DNA from 2 places in the Synechococcus sp. UW106 genome. Region 2 is predicted to be linked to the other one. Evidence: predicted binding sites of a transcription regulator. Region 2 holds the regulator's gene; the other holds the start of a gene.
The links. The regulator NtcA, encoded in region 2, controls nitrogen genes in cyanobacteria. The targets are predictions, from matches to a motif close to GTANCNNNNGNTAC.
Positions count from the first base shown of each region.

Region 1 (8,217 bases), 380 kb from region 2:
CCTTTGAACTCCAGAAACAGATAAGCAAAAGAGTCTTCCCCGCCTGGCCCTTCGCACTCGATTCAGGTGCCTTCGGATACCCAAACATCAAGCGATCAGCGCCCTATCGCCTGAAATTGCGGAATGTGTAGCAACCACCACCCGAGGGGAAGTGGGGCGACGCATTGGATAGATATTGCTTACGCGACCAGGATGTTCACCGACTACAAACCCACGGTCGGGTTCGACGAATATTTCTGCAGTGAAACGGCGAGGCCGCGCGAAGATCTAGCCACGCTGCTCGCATCGCTGGGGCAGATGGGGTTGCCCGAACTGAACCGCAGCCATGCCTCTGCCAGCCAGCTGCTGCGTCGCCTCGGCGCCACCTTCCGCCTGAACGATTCCGGCCTCAAAGGCAGTGAACGGATTCTTCCTTTCGATCCCTTGCCCCGACTGATCGGACGCAGCGACTGGATCACCCTGGAGCGCGGACTGCTGCAACGCCTAGAAGCCATCGACTGCTTCCTCGCCGACATCTATGGCCCCCAACAGATCCTCAACGACGGTGTGATCCCGCGGGAAGACGTTGAAAGTTCATCCGGCTGGCGCCCTCAGATGCAGGGCATCACCTTGCCCCTCAACCGCTGGTGCCACATCTCCGGGCTCGACCTGATCCGGGACGGCAACGGCACCTGGCGTGTGCTGGAGGACAACCTGCGCTGTCCATCGGGTGTGGCCTATTTCCTTGAAAACCGTCGGGTGATGAAACGGTTGTTCCCTGGCCTGTTCGAAGGCCGTGCCGTTCAACCCATCGACGACTATCCCTCCCATCTGCTGCGCACCCTTCAGGACCTGGCGACCTGGAGTGACGCCCCTCGCGTGGCGATCCTCACTCCCGGTGTGTACAACAGCGCCTATTTCGAGCACAGCTATCTAGCCCAGCAGATGGGCATTCCCCTGGTGGAAGGCCGCGATCTGGTGTGCGACAACGGCCGGGTCTGGATGCGCAGCACCAACGGCCTCAAGCCGGTGGATGTGATCTACCGCCGCATCGACGACGATTTTCTTGATCCCACCGTCTTCCGACACGACTCAATGCTGGGGGTGCCGGGCCTGATCGACGTGCTGCGGCAAGGACGGGTCGCCATCGCCAATGCCCCCGGCACAGGCGTCGCCGACGACAAGCTGATCTACGCCCACGTGCCGGCGATGATCCGCTACTACCTCGATGAGGAGCCGATCATCGAGAACGTTCCCACCTATCTCTGTGCCCGCCCAAAAGACCGCCGCTACGTGCTCGAACACCTTGAACAGCTGGTGGTGAAATCGGTGGCGGAAGCCGGGGGCTACGGAATGCTGATCGGCCCCCAGGCCAGCCGCTCTGAGCTGGCTGACTTCGACTCGAAGATCCGTGCGAATCCCCGCAACTTCATCGCGCAACCCACCCTGCAGCTCTCCACAGTGCCTTCCCTCAGTGACGGTGAGCTGTACCCCTGCCACGTCGATCTACGCCCCTATGTGCTGCGCGGCTCGAGCGACTGGGTGAGCCCAGGGGGGCTGACACGGGTGGCCCTCAAGCGGGGCTCACTCGTGGTGAATTCATCCCAAGGGGGCGGCTGCAAGGACACCTGGATCGTCGAAGAACAACGGATCGCAGCAACACAACGAGTGGAGGCTGTGCCGTGTTGAGTCGCGTTGCCGATTCGCTCTACTGGATCAACCGTTATCTGGAACGCGCCGAAAACATCTCACGTTTTCTGGAAGTCAGTGAAGCGATGGCGCTGGACTGTCCTCCAGGGAGCGCAGAGCCATGGTTGCCGTTGGTGGAGGTGACGGGGGATCGGAACCGCTTCGATACGGCCTATCCCGATGCCACTCCCAAACAAGTGGTGCGCTTCCTACTGCTGGACCGCAGCAATCCCAACAGCATCGTGAGCTGCATTGCGATGGCTCGGGAAAATGCGAGGCAGATCAGGGATGTGATCACCACGGAAATGTGGGAGCAGATCAATGATCTGCACTGGAGTCTGCAAGACGACGAAGACATCTGGCGAGAACCCGTGCAGGAACAACTGCGGATCATCCGCCGCGGTTGCCAGCTCGTTTACGGGATTACCGACACCACCTTGAGCCGCGATCTGAGCTGGCTGTTCAGCCAGCTGGGACGTCTGATCGAACGCGCTGACAAAACCTCCCGCATCCTCGACGTCAAATACTTCCTGCTGCTGCCATCTCCCGAGGAAGTCGGCGGGGTGCTGGATGAATTGCAATGGATCACCCTGCTGCGCACAGCGGGGGCTTATCAGATGTACCGCCAGAGCGTCCAACAAGCGATCAGCCCCGCATCGGTGGCCCGCTTTTTGCTGCTAGGCCCCACCTTTCCTCGGTCGGTGCGGTACTGCCTCCAGGGCATCAGCGACACCTTGCAACAGATCCAGAAGCACCCGAGCCAAGACACGCCGGATGACCTCGACTGTTTGCGCGGGCAGCTCCTGGCCCGCTGGAGCTACGTGCGGATCGACAACCTGATCGAATCCGGCCTGCATCAAGCCATTGACCAGCTTCAGCAAGACCTCAATCAACTCCACATCCTGATCCAAACCCGCTATTTCACAAGCGCCGACCTCCGTACCACCCCAGCCGATCCAGCATGCGCGCTCTCATCGTTCACCGCCTGACCTATCGGTATGACGCCCCGGTTTTCTTAGGGGAGCATCGCCTCTGTCTGAGACCGCGGGGGCAGGGGTTCCAGACCTTGCTGGACCATCACCTCAGCGTGCTGCCTGAACCTGAGCAACGTCGGGAACTGGTGGCCGCCAGCGGCGACGAAATCCAACGGCTCCGCTTTCTTGGCAGCACCGAGCAACTCGTCTTTGAGGCCCGCAGCCTGGTGGAAACCCGACCGGCTCCACCGCTGCAGAGCTGCTTCAACGGACTCGAACCACCACTGCCCTACCCGAGGGGCCAACTCAACAGCGATCTGCAGGGCGCCTTAGAAGGCTGGTTGCCCAATGGACAGCACGAACCCGCAGCCATCGACCTCACCCAGGAAGCGCTGATGGGCAGCAACCAACAGACCCTGGCCTTTCTGAAGCAACTCATTGAACTGATTCAAGAGCGGGTGAAATACACCCAACGCCATGTAGGGCCGGCCTGGCCAGCGGGCCGAACCCTGCGCGAGCGAATCGGCTCTTGCCGAGATCTGGCCATGCTGATGGTGGCCTGCTGCCGCGTGGTGGGTCTTCCGGCCCGATTTGTGAGCGGATATCAACTGCAGCAACCTCCCCCGAAGGAGTACGACCTCCATGCCTGGGCGGAGGTCTACCTACCTGGAGCGGGCTGGAGAGGCTTTGACCCCAGTGCCGGCACGGAGGTCAATGAGCGATATGTGGTGCTCGCCACCTCCTCCAAGCCGGAACTCACCGCGGCCGTGAGCGGCAGCTTCAGCGGCCCCCCAGGAACAGCGAGTGAGCTGAATTGGCAGATTCAGATCAACGATGAAGCCACCGGAACGGAGAACTCACATCACAACCTCGTTCAGGCCGCCTGAAGCAGAGGTTCCACCCCATGCAACTGGGGCTTCCGAGCAGAGCTATGGGTTGCAGCCATCAAGGCCGGGATCTCGGCGCTGTTGTAGACGCGAAATTCCCGCACAAGAGAGACGCCTTCCTCACGGACCGCCTGGTTCAGAACGACGGAGCCATCGGGATCGGAAATCGAACGGTGGAAGGTGCCGGGAGGAATGCGAAGGATGTCACCACCACTCTCCAGCCGAACGATGTGAAACGGCTGCTCCCAAGCCAGATTCACCAAAAAGAAGGTTCTCCCGCCGCTAGCCGCCAGCAAATTGTCTTCCTGATGGGGATGCAAATAAAACTGCCAGGCTCCGCTCTCAGGGTCGTTGGGTGGCGACACCGCCGGACCGCTATGTATCACCAGGTCACGCGCGTTCGAGGTGTCCACAGTCACGTCGAAGAAACGAACCGATGGAGTGTCGCGAAAGCGCTCGTAGGCCAGCAGTTCGAACATCTCGATGGATCCTTGAAGATCCTTCAGCTGACCTGTTGTACCGGGAGCCTCACTCAAAAACGGTGACAATCACAACGGTTCAGCCCCCCAGATACGCCATCTCCGCATGAGTTGACGCACCGGCCTCTGGATCACGCTCCTCGCTGTAGCGATCTTGGCGCCGCTGCCAGAGATCGCGCATGGCCTGCTCTAGGCAAGGCTCCGACGAGAGCACAGGCTTGAGATCCATGCCATCAGCGGAGAACAAACAGGTGAACGCCTGCCCATCGGCGGTGACTCGCAACCGGTTGCAATCTCCACAGAACGGCTCACTGATCGAGGCGATCACACCGATGGCCCCGGCACCATCGCAATAGCTCCAACGCTGTGCCGTCCCACCCAGCGGGCGCCCCAGGGGTTCGAGGGGCCAACGAGCGTGAATGCGCTCCACCATCTGCGCCGCCGGCAGCACCTGGTCCAGCCTCCACTGGTTGCGGTTGCCCACATCCATGAACTCAATCAAGCGCAGCTCCACCCCCTGCTGCCGCGCCAAACCGGCCAAGGGAAGAAGTTGATCATCATTCATCCCCCGTTGGATCACGGCGTTGAGCTTGAGTTCACCGGCCGAGGGGTCAAAACCAGCGGCACGAGCCGCCGAAATGCCGTCCTGCACCTTGCGCACCAACCGTTCACCGGCGAAAGCGCCACCCTGGAGACCAGCCATGCGCGCTGCTGCATCCCCTTCTGCTGCATCCAAGCTGATGGTGATGCGATCCAACCCTGCTGCGCGCAGCGACCGAGCCATCGGTTCCGAAAGCAAAACCCCGTTGCTGGTCAGCGCCACCGCTTCAAGACCTGCCATCGGATCTGATCGACGCCTCCGGGCTTGCGCCACCGCCTCAAGCAAGGGCAACAACCGACGGCTCAACAACGGCTCTCCACCCGTTAGCCGTAGCGTTTGGGTTCCAAGGCGCGAGGCGACACGAATAACGCGCATCTGCTGCTCAAGCGTTAGCAAGCCAGGTGGGTCATCCACATCCGGACGGCAGTACGGACAGGCGAGATTGCAGCGGGCCGTCAGTGACAGCCGCAACACCCCGAGGGGCCGGTTGAATCGATCTGCGAGCGGCAGCGAGGTGCTCATCCTTCCAACGCTGACAGATCTGCGGAGCAGTTGGCATTGAGCAGAGCTTCTGCAGGCAACCGCACCGACTGATGAGGAACACGCATCAACCAGTCCATCCAGCGCAACTCTCCACGTTGCAATTGCTGATCGAGACAGGAACGAAAGGGGGGGCCTGAAGGAATCACCGCCAACAACGGCTGCAGCCGCTGACCGTCATGGGCCACCGCTGCTTGCTCAGGAGAACGGTTCCAGGCGGCGATGAGCTGAACAAAAACAGCCGTCCGCAAGCGCGGCATGTCCACCGGAAGCACCAGCAACGCCTCTCCGGGCGGAAGCGGCAGCACCCTGGCAAGCGCCTGCAGGGGGCCATTCCAGGGAGGGGGCTCCAACAGCACGGAACATCCGGGTCGGAGCTCCAGAACCTCTGCATGCTGGCGATGGCGACTCAACACTTGCACCGGGTACCCCAAAGGCAGCAGCTGGTCGACCAACGCCGTCAGCCAGACACCACCGGATGGATGGGGCAACAGCGCCTTGTCACGCCCCATGCGACGGCTGCGTCCGCCACTGAGCAAACAAACCCGCAAGCCTTGGTTCACATCGCTGATCAACAATCTGCACCAGCGAAGTCCAACAACCCAACAAAGTTGCAACCGCTACCAAATCATCCAGGCACAAGAACACCTGATCCAATCAATCAGCTCCATTGATGTTTGCTAAGGAACACAAAAACAGAGATTGGTAACCAATCTGACCAAACAAAGGCCCGGCAAGTTGATTAACTGCGCGAGTTAAACGGATCTTCTTTTTGACCGTTTTGCCATCCCTGGGCACCCTTCGTTTTGACGCCCGAGGTTTCACTTCTTCTTCTCAATGCTTGGCGACCTCTGGTCGTTCCAGGGCAGGTATCGAACCCTTCACCTGACCTGGATCGCCTTCTTCTTGACCTTCGTGGTCTGGTTCAACCTGGCCCCTCTGGCCACCACCGTGAAAGCGGACCTCGGATTGACTGTTGGTCAGATCCGCACAGTGGCCATCTGCAACGTGGCCCTCACCATCCCGGCTCGTGTGCTGATTGGCATGCTGCTGGACAAATTCGGACCCCGGGTCACCTACTCCTCAATCCTGGTCTTCTCGGCCATTCCCTGCCTGCTGTTTGCCTCCGCTCAGGACTTCAACCAACTTGTGGTGGCACGTCTGCTGCTCTCCATCGTGGGCGCCGGCTTTGTGATCGGCATCCGAATGGTGGCCGAGTGGTTCCCTCCCAAGGAAATCGGCCTCGCGGAAGGGATCTACGGCGGCTGGGGCAACTTCGGCTCCGCCTTTTCGGCCCTCACGATGGTGGCCCTCGCCGGCTTCCTCTCCTTCTCCGGTGGTTTCGAACTGCCGACCGGTGCTGTTCTGAACTGGCGCGGTGCGATCGCCCTCACCGGCATCGTTTCGGCTGCCTACGGCCTCTTCTACTTCTTTAACGTCACGGATACACCCCCCGGCAAGACTTACCAGCGTCCTGAGAAGACCGCAGGCCTGGAAGTCACCTCCATGCGCGACTTCTGGGGCCTGCTCGGCATGAACGTGCCCTTCGCGGCCATCCTCTGTGTTCTCTGCTGGCGCCTGTCCAAAGTTGGCTTCCTCACCGCAAGCACCTACCCGCTGGCCCTCGGTGCCGTCGCCGTCTGGTTTGCCTTCCAGACCTGGGGAATCATTCGCACCAACCGCGATCTGATCCTTGGCAACAAGGTTTATCCCAAGGAAGACCGCTACGAGTTCCGCCAAGTGGCGATCCTCGAGCTCACCTACATCGTGAACTTCGGTTCCGAACTGGCCGTGGTCTCGATGCTGCCCACCTTCTTTGAAACCACCTTCGACCTGCCGAAGGCCACCGCCGGAATCCTGGCCTCCTGCTTCGCCTTCGTGAACCTGGTGGCGCGCCCTGCAGGTGGTCTGATCTCCGACCGGGTCGGCAGCCGCAAGAACACCATGGGCTTTCTCACCGCTGGTCTCGGCGTGGGCTACCTGGTGATGAGCATGATCAAACCAGGCACCTTCTCTGGCACCACCGGCATCGTCGTGGCTGTGGTGATCACCATGCTCGCCTCCTTCTTCGTGCAATCCGGTGAAGGCGCCACCTTTGCGCTGGTGCCCCTGGTCAAGCGTCGCGTCACCGGTCAGGTGGCCGGTCTGGTCGGTGCCTACGGCAACGTTGGTGCCGTCACCTACCTGACGATCTTCAGCCTCCTGCCGATGTGGATGGGCGGCGGCGGCGAACCCACCCCCGAGGTGATTGCTGCCTCCAACAGCGCCTTCTTCCAGATCCTGGGCGTCGCAGGTTTGATCGTGGCCTTCTTCTGCTTCTTCTTCCTCAAAGAGCCCAAGGGCTCCTTCGCAGAGCTGCACGAAGGCGAAACGGCCTGATCCATCAACCTCAGCAGCAACTCGTTGCTGCGCAACGACCCGGAGCTCCAGCTCCGGGTTTTGTTCTTTTTTGGTTCCTGCATGGTGAACTCCCCCCGCAGCGTGCGCAGCCAGTGCCCCTACTGCGGAGTGGGCTGTGGCCTAGAGCTGCTCCCTCCTGCTGTGAAGGGCCAAGCCGTGAAGCGGGATGCTGAAGGCAATCCAATGTGGACGGCCCGCGGCGACCGCGAGCATCCCTCCAGTCTTGGTCAGGTCTGCATCAAGGGCGCCACGGTTGGCGAAACGCTGGCCCAAGGACGACTGCGCCAACCCCTGTTCCGCGAAACGCTCGAGGACGACTTCGCACCGATCAGCTGGGACGAAGCCCTCGAAAAAATCACCGGACAGATTCAGGCAAGCGTGACCCAGCGCGGCAATGCCGATGGCATCGCCATGTACGGCTCCGGCCAGTTCCACACCGAGGATTACTACCTGGCCCAGAAACTGCTGAAAGGCGCACTGGGCACCAACAACTTTGATGCCAATTCGCGGCTGTGCATGAGCTCAGCAGTGGCGGGCTACACCCGCAGCCTGGGTTCCGATGGTCCTCCCTGCAGCTACGAAGACCTCGACCACTGCACGGTGGCGTTTCTGATCGGCACTAACACCGCCGAGTGCCACCCGGTGCTGTTCCAGCGCCTGCTGAAGCG
Region 1 covers NZ_UCNV01000009.1:426,214-434,430, reverse strand. Annotated here, with positions in the region: gene DXY30_RS09830 (circularly permuted type 2 ATP-grasp protein) at 193-1,668, shown strand; gene DXY30_RS09825 (alpha-E domain-containing protein) at 1,662-2,657, shown strand; gene DXY30_RS09820 (transglutaminase family protein) at 2,630-3,529, shown strand; gene DXY30_RS09815 (redox protein) at 3,517-4,008, opposite strand; gene DXY30_RS09810 (GTP 3',8-cyclase MoaA) at 4,088-5,131, opposite strand; gene DXY30_RS09805 (molybdenum cofactor guanylyltransferase) at 5,128-5,721, opposite strand; gene DXY30_RS09800 (NarK family nitrate/nitrite MFS transporter) at 5,987-7,528, shown strand; gene DXY30_RS09795 (nitrate reductase) at 7,610-8,217, shown strand, end outside.
Region 1: the regulator NtcA is predicted to act here: its motif matches at 5,760-5,773, upstream of DXY30_RS09805 (molybdenum cofactor guanylyltransferase).

Region 2 (8,217 bases):
GATGTGATCCAGGCCGACGCCGGAACACGGACTGCATCCATCACGGGAGCTTGGCTCGGCCTTGATCAAGCCTGCCTTTCACTCGTGGAAAAGGGGATTCTGGAGCAATCGCCACTGATCGACCAGGTAGCGGCCGTGTCCGTCGGCCTGGTGGATGGCCAGGCCTTGCTGGATCTGGACTACAGCGAAGACAGCAGAGCTGAGGTGGACCTGAATGTTGTGCAGGCTGGCGATGGTCGCCTGTTGGAGATCCAGGGAACTGCGGAGGGAGCGCCCTTCAGCCGCAGCCAGCTCAATGAATTACTGGATCTGGCTGAGCCTGGATTGACATCCCTGATGCAGGCGCAACGCCAAGCGATGAACGAGCACAGCAGAGTTACGTAATAACCGCTACACGGCAGCCACCGTTGGCTCCGTAGCTTCGCCTCACAAGGGGGTTGTCATGACCAGTAGCCGAGGTTTCAGCCGATACGCCCCGCAGATGGTGGCTCCAACCCCCAGCACAGAACCGGCCAACCGCTCCCTCCTGGAAATCATCCGGGATCTGGACGGCGCCAGCAGTGAACTGGTGGACCGCAACAAGACCATCTTTTTCCCTGGAGATCCTGCTGAACGGGTCTATCTGATCCGCCGCGGAGCGGTCCGTCTCTCCCGCGTCTACGAGTCAGGGGAAGAGATCACAGTGGCCTTGCTCCGCGAGAACAGCCTCTTTGGGGTGCTGTCGTTGCTGACCGGACAACGGTCTGATCGCTTCTACCACGCCGTAGCCTTCACCAGAGTCGAGATGGTGACGGCGCCTGCGACATCCGTGAAGGCGGCGATTGAAGCGGATACCAGCGTTGGCCTGCGCTTACTGCAGGGCCTTTCCAGTCGGATTCTTCAGACCGAAACGATGATCGAAACGCTGACCCACAGGGACATGTCATCCCGACTGGTGAGCTTTCTGTTGGTGCTGTGCAGGGATTTCGGCGTAGCAGATGAACTGGGAATCACCATCGACCTGCGCCTGTCCCATCAGGCCATCGCCGAAGCGATTGGCTCAACGCGCGTGACAATCACGCGTCTGCTGGGAGACTTGCGTCAATCCGGTCTGGTTCAGATTGACCGCAAAAAAATCACCGTTCTGGATCCAATCGCTCTGGCCAAACGATTCAGCTAGGCAGCACGTCTACCCACAGGTGCGGCCATGAGTGGCTGGGCACTGATCCTGGTTCTGCTGGTGCTCGGGGGCGTTCTGTCGACCCTGGGTGACCGGCTGGGAAGTCGTGTCGGCAAGGCCCGCCTGAGTCTGTTCAAGATGCGCCCGCGACGGACCGCCGTTCTGATCACGGTGCTGACCGGCAGCCTGATCAGCGCACTGTCGCTCGGCCTGCTGCTGCTGGTGAGCCGCCAGCTGCGGGTGGGCCTGTTTGAACTGGATGCTCTGCAAGACCGGCTCCAGGACAGCCGGCGGCAGCTCGATGCAGCCGAACGGGAACGAGAAGAGACCCGAACAGAAGCCAACCGGATCGCCGCTGAACTCAAGCAGTCACAGCAACGGGCTGACACCATGCGCCGTGAACTGGCTCCTCTGCAGAACGAACGCGCCCAACTCGAAGCAGAACGTGAGCGTCTGAGCCGGGACATCGCCTCCCGCGATGCCGACATCCAGCGCACGGAGGCCGAATTGAACAGCGTGCGGAGCCGAATCCGAGCTGGCGAGAAGGAACTCAAGGAACTCGAATTCAACCTGGTCGCCCTGAGGCGTGGATCGGTGGTGATCAGTAGCGGACAGACCTTGGCGAGAGCAACGGTTCGTCTCGATGCTCCTGATCAAGCGAAACAAGCTGTCGACAGGCTGCTTCAAGAGGCCAATGCCAACGCCTACGGCAAGGTGAGGCCGGGTGAAGCACCCGAACGACAGTTGATCCGCGTTCCCCGCAGCGACGTGGAACGCTTGCAGAACATCATCCGCAAGCCGGACACCTGGGTGATCTCGCTGCGCTCCGCCACCAATGTGCTGCGTGGTGAAACGGCGGTGTACGCCTTCCCCGAAGTGCGTCCCAACCGCCCGGTGGCGCAAAGCGGTGACGTGCTAGCGACCACCACACTGCGAACGGATGAACGCACACCGGATGGCATTCGAACGCGGCTGAACCTTCTCTTGGCCTCGGCCTATGCCGAGGTGCAACGGCGAGGATCCCTGACGGAAGGACTGCAATTCGATGGATCAGCACTCTCCCAACTGGCCCAGACATTGATAGAGGGACCCAGCAAACGCGTGGTCTTGAAGGTGATTGCCGCAGGGATCAGCTACAGCTCCGATGCTGTGGTCGTCACGGTTGAGGCATCCCCATGAAGCGGGTGGCCGTGCTCGACCCAGGCCGCTGCAAATGTGGCCTTGTGCTGGCCGATCTTCAGCATGGTCTTGTCTGCGAGGGCCATGTGCTGACCCCAGAGGCCGTGGAACCCTGGCTCGAGCAGTGGAATCAAGACGAAGCTCTAGATCGCATCCTGATTGGCGACGGAACAGGAAGCCAAGCGTGGATCAAGCGGCTGGAAGGCCTGGGCAGGCTCACCGTGATTCCGGAGCAGGGAACCACCCTGCGGGCAAGACAGCGTTACTGGACGCTGTGGCCGGCTCGGGGTTGGCGCCGAGTTCTACCGAAAGGGCTGCGCATTCCACCGGTGGACCTGGATGCTGTTGCCGCCTTGGTCATGCTTGAAGAGCACCTGGGGTGCCGCCTGCAATGGCCAGAGCCTGCACCCATGTTCTTGCTCAAAACCTGGCCCTGACCATGAAGGTGTAGTCACCTCCTGGTTCGAGCTTGTAATCAGAACGCACCAGGAATCGCCGCAAAGCATCCTCGATCAGGGCACGTCCTAAGGACGGCTCCACCATCAGCTCGCCGCGGTCAAACGCCCAGGAAAACTGCCACTCAAAGCCTCCGGCAGAGACCTCACCCTCCACACATTTCGCCTGAAAACATTGGCGAAGCACCCGTAGATGGGCTGTTGTCGCCGGAAGAGCCGGCATCAGTCTTCGGACTCCAGGTCGTAGCGAAACCCGTTGATCCAGGTCCCGGCGCGCTCAAAGCTCTGACGTTGAAGACGATGAATCCCTTCCAGGACAGCGTCCAGGACAGCGCCCACACAGGGTTGCTCCAGCTTGCTGAAGGGACCAAGCACGTGAGACACCGTTCGGGCACGACGCTCGGCAGGGTTCTCAGCCGGAGCACCAATCCCGATCCGCAGCCTGGGGAACGCCTGGGTGCCGAGATGCTGAATGGTGCTACGCAGTCCGTTGTGACCACCAGCACTGCCCTGAGCACGCAACCTCAAACGGCCAAGGGGGAGATCCATGTCATCCACCAGCACCAGCAGTTGATGGGGCTCGAGGCCAAACCAATCGAGCCCAGCACGAATGGCACGACCGCTGTCGTTCATGTAGGTCTGCGGCATGAGAAGGCGCAAACGCTGATCACCCACTCCTGTGTCGGCCGCCAAGCCATGCAATTTGGCTTGCTGCCGAAAGCTGAATCCGGAACGCTCCGAAAAAAGCTCCAAAGCCATGAAACCGATGTTATGGCGCGTGCCCGTGTATTTCGTGCCGGGGTTCCCCAGTCCCACGACAAGCTTGAGATCGGTGGTCATACCACTGTGGCGACTCAGTTGTGGCGACTCAGTCGCCGGGGGGAAATTCTTCGACCGGTTTGGCAGCGTCCGCTGGCACCTCCGGATCTGCCATGGCTTTGTTGATTTCGCGCTCAAATTCCTTGGACGCAGATTGGAATCCCTTCAGGGTCTTTCCCAACGTGCGACCTAGCTCTGGCAAGCGCTTCGGACCGAAAACCAATAACGCAACGGCGCCGATAACCGCCATTTCGGGGAGACCGACGCCGAAGATATTCATGGGTTCAGATTCAGCCGAGGCCGTTCCAGTTCACGTTGATGCCCTCAAGGATGAGCGACTTGTTGTAGAGCTGAAGGATCACCAGCAGGAACACCAAGAAAAGCACCATGAAGATGCCCATCACGGGTGTGGTGCCCCATCCGGGAACCACCTTGCCGTACTCGGAGTTCAGTGGGCGGAGAAGGTCTCCCAGACGGGTGCGTTGGGCCATGACTACGCTGGGTCTCGGGTGGTTTGAAGTCCCGATACTGTAGGGGCCGACTCCGGTTCGGGGTCGATCCTGTCGAGAGATGTGATGGAAACGTCGTCCCCAGCCCTGTCCGTTGCCATCGGTGTGCTCGCCGTTTTGTTCGGACTCACCGGTTTTGGTGTGTACCAGGCCTTTGGTCCGCCATCAAAAGCTCTCGATGACCCGTTTGACGATCACGAGGACTGAAACAGCACGAGAGACACGAGGTCTCCGGGAGCGATCACCACTTGATCTGTTGCAGTTGAGTCGGCTTGAAAGCGAACGCGCCAGCCTGAACCAGGGGCCCATCTACAGCGCGCAGATCCCGCGTTCATCAGCTTCAGCAAACAGTCACCGCCATTGCGCTGCAGAGCAACCGGCGTGAGCTGATTCGGGAGCGATGGGAACCACTGACGCAGCTCAGCGGGCAGAGGTGCACAACAACCAGGCTCGCGAAATGCAATCGCAGCCTGCGGTACACCGGCATCACTCCAGGAGCCTGACAACGGCATGAGAGCAAGACGCTGGCGATGCCAGCCCTTATCAGCACTGGGATCAGGCCAGGTTGGACCGCGCAGCAGCGAAATGCCAAGTCGTGATGGAGACCAATCAACCCCCTGAGGACCATCCAGCAACACAGCCAACCCACCTCCAGGAGCCGCCGACTGCGAGGCGAACCAAGAGATCACAGGGACTTCCCAACGGGCTTTTTCCCGAGGTGTCATCGGCTCAGCGGGGCGTTCAATCACCCCTCCACTGGTGTCGGCACCGATCCGAACGGCGGGAGTCGCCAGCGGCAGCTCCAGGCGCAACAACTCGTGGGTCTGGCACCAGTCGATGCTGCAGATCAGCTCCAGCCAAGGCGTATCGGCCTTCAGCCGCAGGTCCAGGCGCATGGAACTGGCGCCAATTTTTCGCCTCAGCACCAAATGGGCGACCAGGGAGCCCTTCTCGAGCCATTGCAACGATCCCGTGGAGCCAACACCCAGGGGATTGGAGCGGTAACCAGCAGCCAGATCCCAGGCATCCCAAAATTCTCCACGGTCTCGGTAGCGCTCGAGCTGCAGCGGCGCCGATAACTGCTCTCTTCCATCACTCCCCTTGAAAGCAAGGAGTCCGGCTGCGGAGACATCAAGTTCAATCAAATCATTACCCAGACGCCAGGCTCCTGACCCCAGCGATGCGATGACCACGGGGTGACGGGGTTCAGAAGCACAGTGCTTCAACCCTGGTTCACGCCTGAGGGGCACAGAGCAACTGCCTTGCTGACATGGCAACTGCACCCAAGTCCCACCAACCGCAGCAGCCTGCTGGGGCAGTGAAACGGCATCGACCGACCACGATCCAGCTGGAAGGCGAACCATTGGTGACCATGAGGCCAAAGGTTGCAGACCCCACCAACTCCAGTCCACCGCGGAGTCATTCGCACAAGGCAGCCTTGCCAGCCTCCGGTCGCGTTCCTGGCGGGCCTGGCGCCGAGCCAAGCACCAGACCGGTTCCGCCTGCTCAAACACCTCCGGGATCGAAGTTCCCGGAAGGATGTCGTGAAACTGCTGAAACAACAGCGGACGCCAATCACTGCTGCCGCTGTCCTGACCAGCGAGTGCCAACAGGGCCGAAGCAGCGTCGGCTTCCCGCAAAAGCCTCTCCAGCGTGCGGTTGTGACGCTTCTGATCTGGCCGGCTGGTGGCGCAGCCGCGGTGCAACTCCAGAAACAGCTCATCACGCCACACCGGCCAGGCCTGATCGCCCCGCTCCAGCTCCGTCAGGAACTCACGCACCGTGCCGGCTTGGGTAGGCAACGCATTCGTTTGCCCCTCCCAGAGCTCGATCTGCTCCAGCAACTCGTCGGTGGGACCACCACCGTGATCTCCAACACCAGGGATCCAGAGCGCCGTTTCTAGCCCCGTGGCCTGATGCCATGCACGCTGCTCCACCAACATCTCCACGGGGTCAGCACGACGCCCGATCGGCGGCAGCATCAGGCTCCGAAGTTCGGATCGTCCCCGTCCACGCCAACGGAACACACGGTGCGGGAATGGGTTCTCAGCATTCCAGGCCAACTTGTGCGTACAGAACCAGCGCACACCGGTGGCGGCAGCCACCGCAGGCAATCCTGCCGCGAAGCCAAAGCTGTCTGGCAGCCAGGCCAATTCATGGACCCATTCCGGGAAGCGGCGACGGCTGTCGTCCTGACCAAGAGCGAATTGATTCCACAACGACGCCGTGCTGACCAGAACGCAGTCCGTCTCCACCCAGGGACCATTAATCGGCTCCCAGCGGCCGTCGCGGCTGGCCTCCTGGATCTCAGCAAACAGAGCAGGGCGATGCTGCTCCATCCAGGCGTAAAGCGCCGGCGTGGAATGGGCAAAGCGCAGCTCAGGCCAACGCCGCATCAGAGCTAATGCCGATCGAAAGGTGCGTTCAGCGGCCTGCCAGGTATCGGCAACCGGCCAGAGCCAGGCCAGATCCAAATGAGCATGACCGAGCCAATGCATTGAACCTCCAGGGCTTGCCGCCTGGTGAAGGTGCGTCGCGACAGCGACCTGAGCCTCAGCGCCGCTGGGGTCCAGATCCGCCCAATGCGGCGGCAGATCACCATCCGCTGCCAGATGCAGTTCCAAGGCCGAGGGGAGCAGCGTGCCATCTGGATCCGTGCCCGCTGATTGCGGCTCCAGGTCCAGATGGCTGCTGATCAGAGCTCCATCGTCATGCAGTGGGCTGCGAAGCTCCAGCAGAAGATTCAGCGCAGACCCCTGGCGGCATCGCTCGGGAAGAGGCCAACGACAGGCGGTATCAAACAGATCCCCCTCATGCACCAGCACGTCGTCAACCCATAGCCGCATGTGCTCAGCCCACCAGCTCAGCACCAGTCGTGCACGGCAAGACTCCCTATTGCACCAGCCATCTGGCCAGAACAACCGCTGTTCAAGACGCAGCCATTGACGCCCCCTTGGCCAAATCAGCAGACCACGTTTGGCCCAGTCCGGGCGATGGGTCGATCCCCAAGTTTCATCAAGAAAAACACCGGCCTTGGCAGAACCTGACCGGCACCAATTCGCACGCAGATCACGACGCGACCGACTGCGAAACGTTTCAATCCACTCCGATCGAGCGACCTGTTCAGGGTTCATTCCCCAGCTAACGCTGTTATGCCCCATAAGATGATGCCCTTGTCACAGACGCCGGTCGGTCTCCATGCTCGCCCTCAAGATCTCCGTCTATTCGGTCGTCTTCTTTTTCATCGGCATTTTCGTGTTCGGGTTCCTTGCGAGCGATCCAAGCCGCACTCCCAGCCGCAAAGACCTCGAAGATTGAGTGACCCTCTCGAACAGACCGCGCAACGCACTGGTCTGATCAAGGCTTGATCCTTGGGCTCAGCTGGCAGGATCGTGGCCCGCAGCAGGATTGCCTTGGGGGCTCATCGCCTTCTCTTCGCACTGACTGGAACCCTGATTACGGGACCGGTCTCGGCATTGCCAGTTTCAGCCTCATCGGCTGAACAGATATCCGCTGTGGCACCAGCACCCGCACATCTGAAAATCCAGGCAGATCGTCAGTACAGCGATCGCAACACCAAAGCCACAATTGCCGAAGGCAACGTCAGCATTCAGCTCGGAAACGCTGAACTGCGCGCCGATCGGATTGAATTCGATGCTGGCTTCCGCACGCTCTATGCCCGCGGTGCCGTGCGTTTAAGACGCGGCAAGCAATATTTTCAAGCGTCAAGCTTCCGCTACAACCTCGTCCAAAACGAAGGTCAGCTCAATGATGTCTATGGGGTCATCGACCTAGAAGAGCCCCTCACCAATCCGTTTACAACCTCTCGCACGACATCCCCAGCGACTGAGAAACGGCCTGAGACGCCATCTGAGTCGCCGTCAAAGATTTCCTCCACAGAAGTCACCCCAGACAGCAACGAGGACATGCCTCCGGTGGCCTGTCCTCCTCTCCTCCCTCCGGTACCCGACTGGCATCCACAACCCTGGGCGGTCACGGCCTGGGGAGGCCAGATGATTGATGCCGCCTTCGGCGACACCTTCATGTTCAACGGTCGGATGCGACCGGAAGCCGTGCTGGGCTTGGGCGTGCAAAG
Region 2 covers NZ_UCNV01000009.1:41,766-49,982, forward strand. Annotated here, with positions in the region: gene rph (ribonuclease PH) at 1-384, shown strand, start outside; gene ntcA (global nitrogen regulator NtcA) at 443-1,159, shown strand; gene DXY30_RS07985 (DUF3084 domain-containing protein) at 1,187-2,338, shown strand; gene DXY30_RS07990 (resolvase) at 2,335-2,775, shown strand; gene DXY30_RS07995 (DUF3146 family protein) at 2,759-3,016, opposite strand; gene pth (aminoacyl-tRNA hydrolase) at 3,016-3,633, opposite strand; gene DXY30_RS08005 (TatA/E family twin arginine-targeting protein translocase) at 3,662-3,892, opposite strand; gene psbH (photosystem II reaction center phosphoprotein PsbH) at 3,903-4,103, opposite strand; gene psbN (photosystem II reaction center protein PsbN) at 4,188-4,328, shown strand; gene DXY30_RS08020 (glycoside hydrolase family 38 C-terminal domain-containing protein) at 4,316-7,255, opposite strand; gene DXY30_RS08025 (photosystem II reaction center protein I) at 7,320-7,439, shown strand; gene DXY30_RS08030 (DUF3769 domain-containing protein) at 7,637-8,217, shown strand, end outside.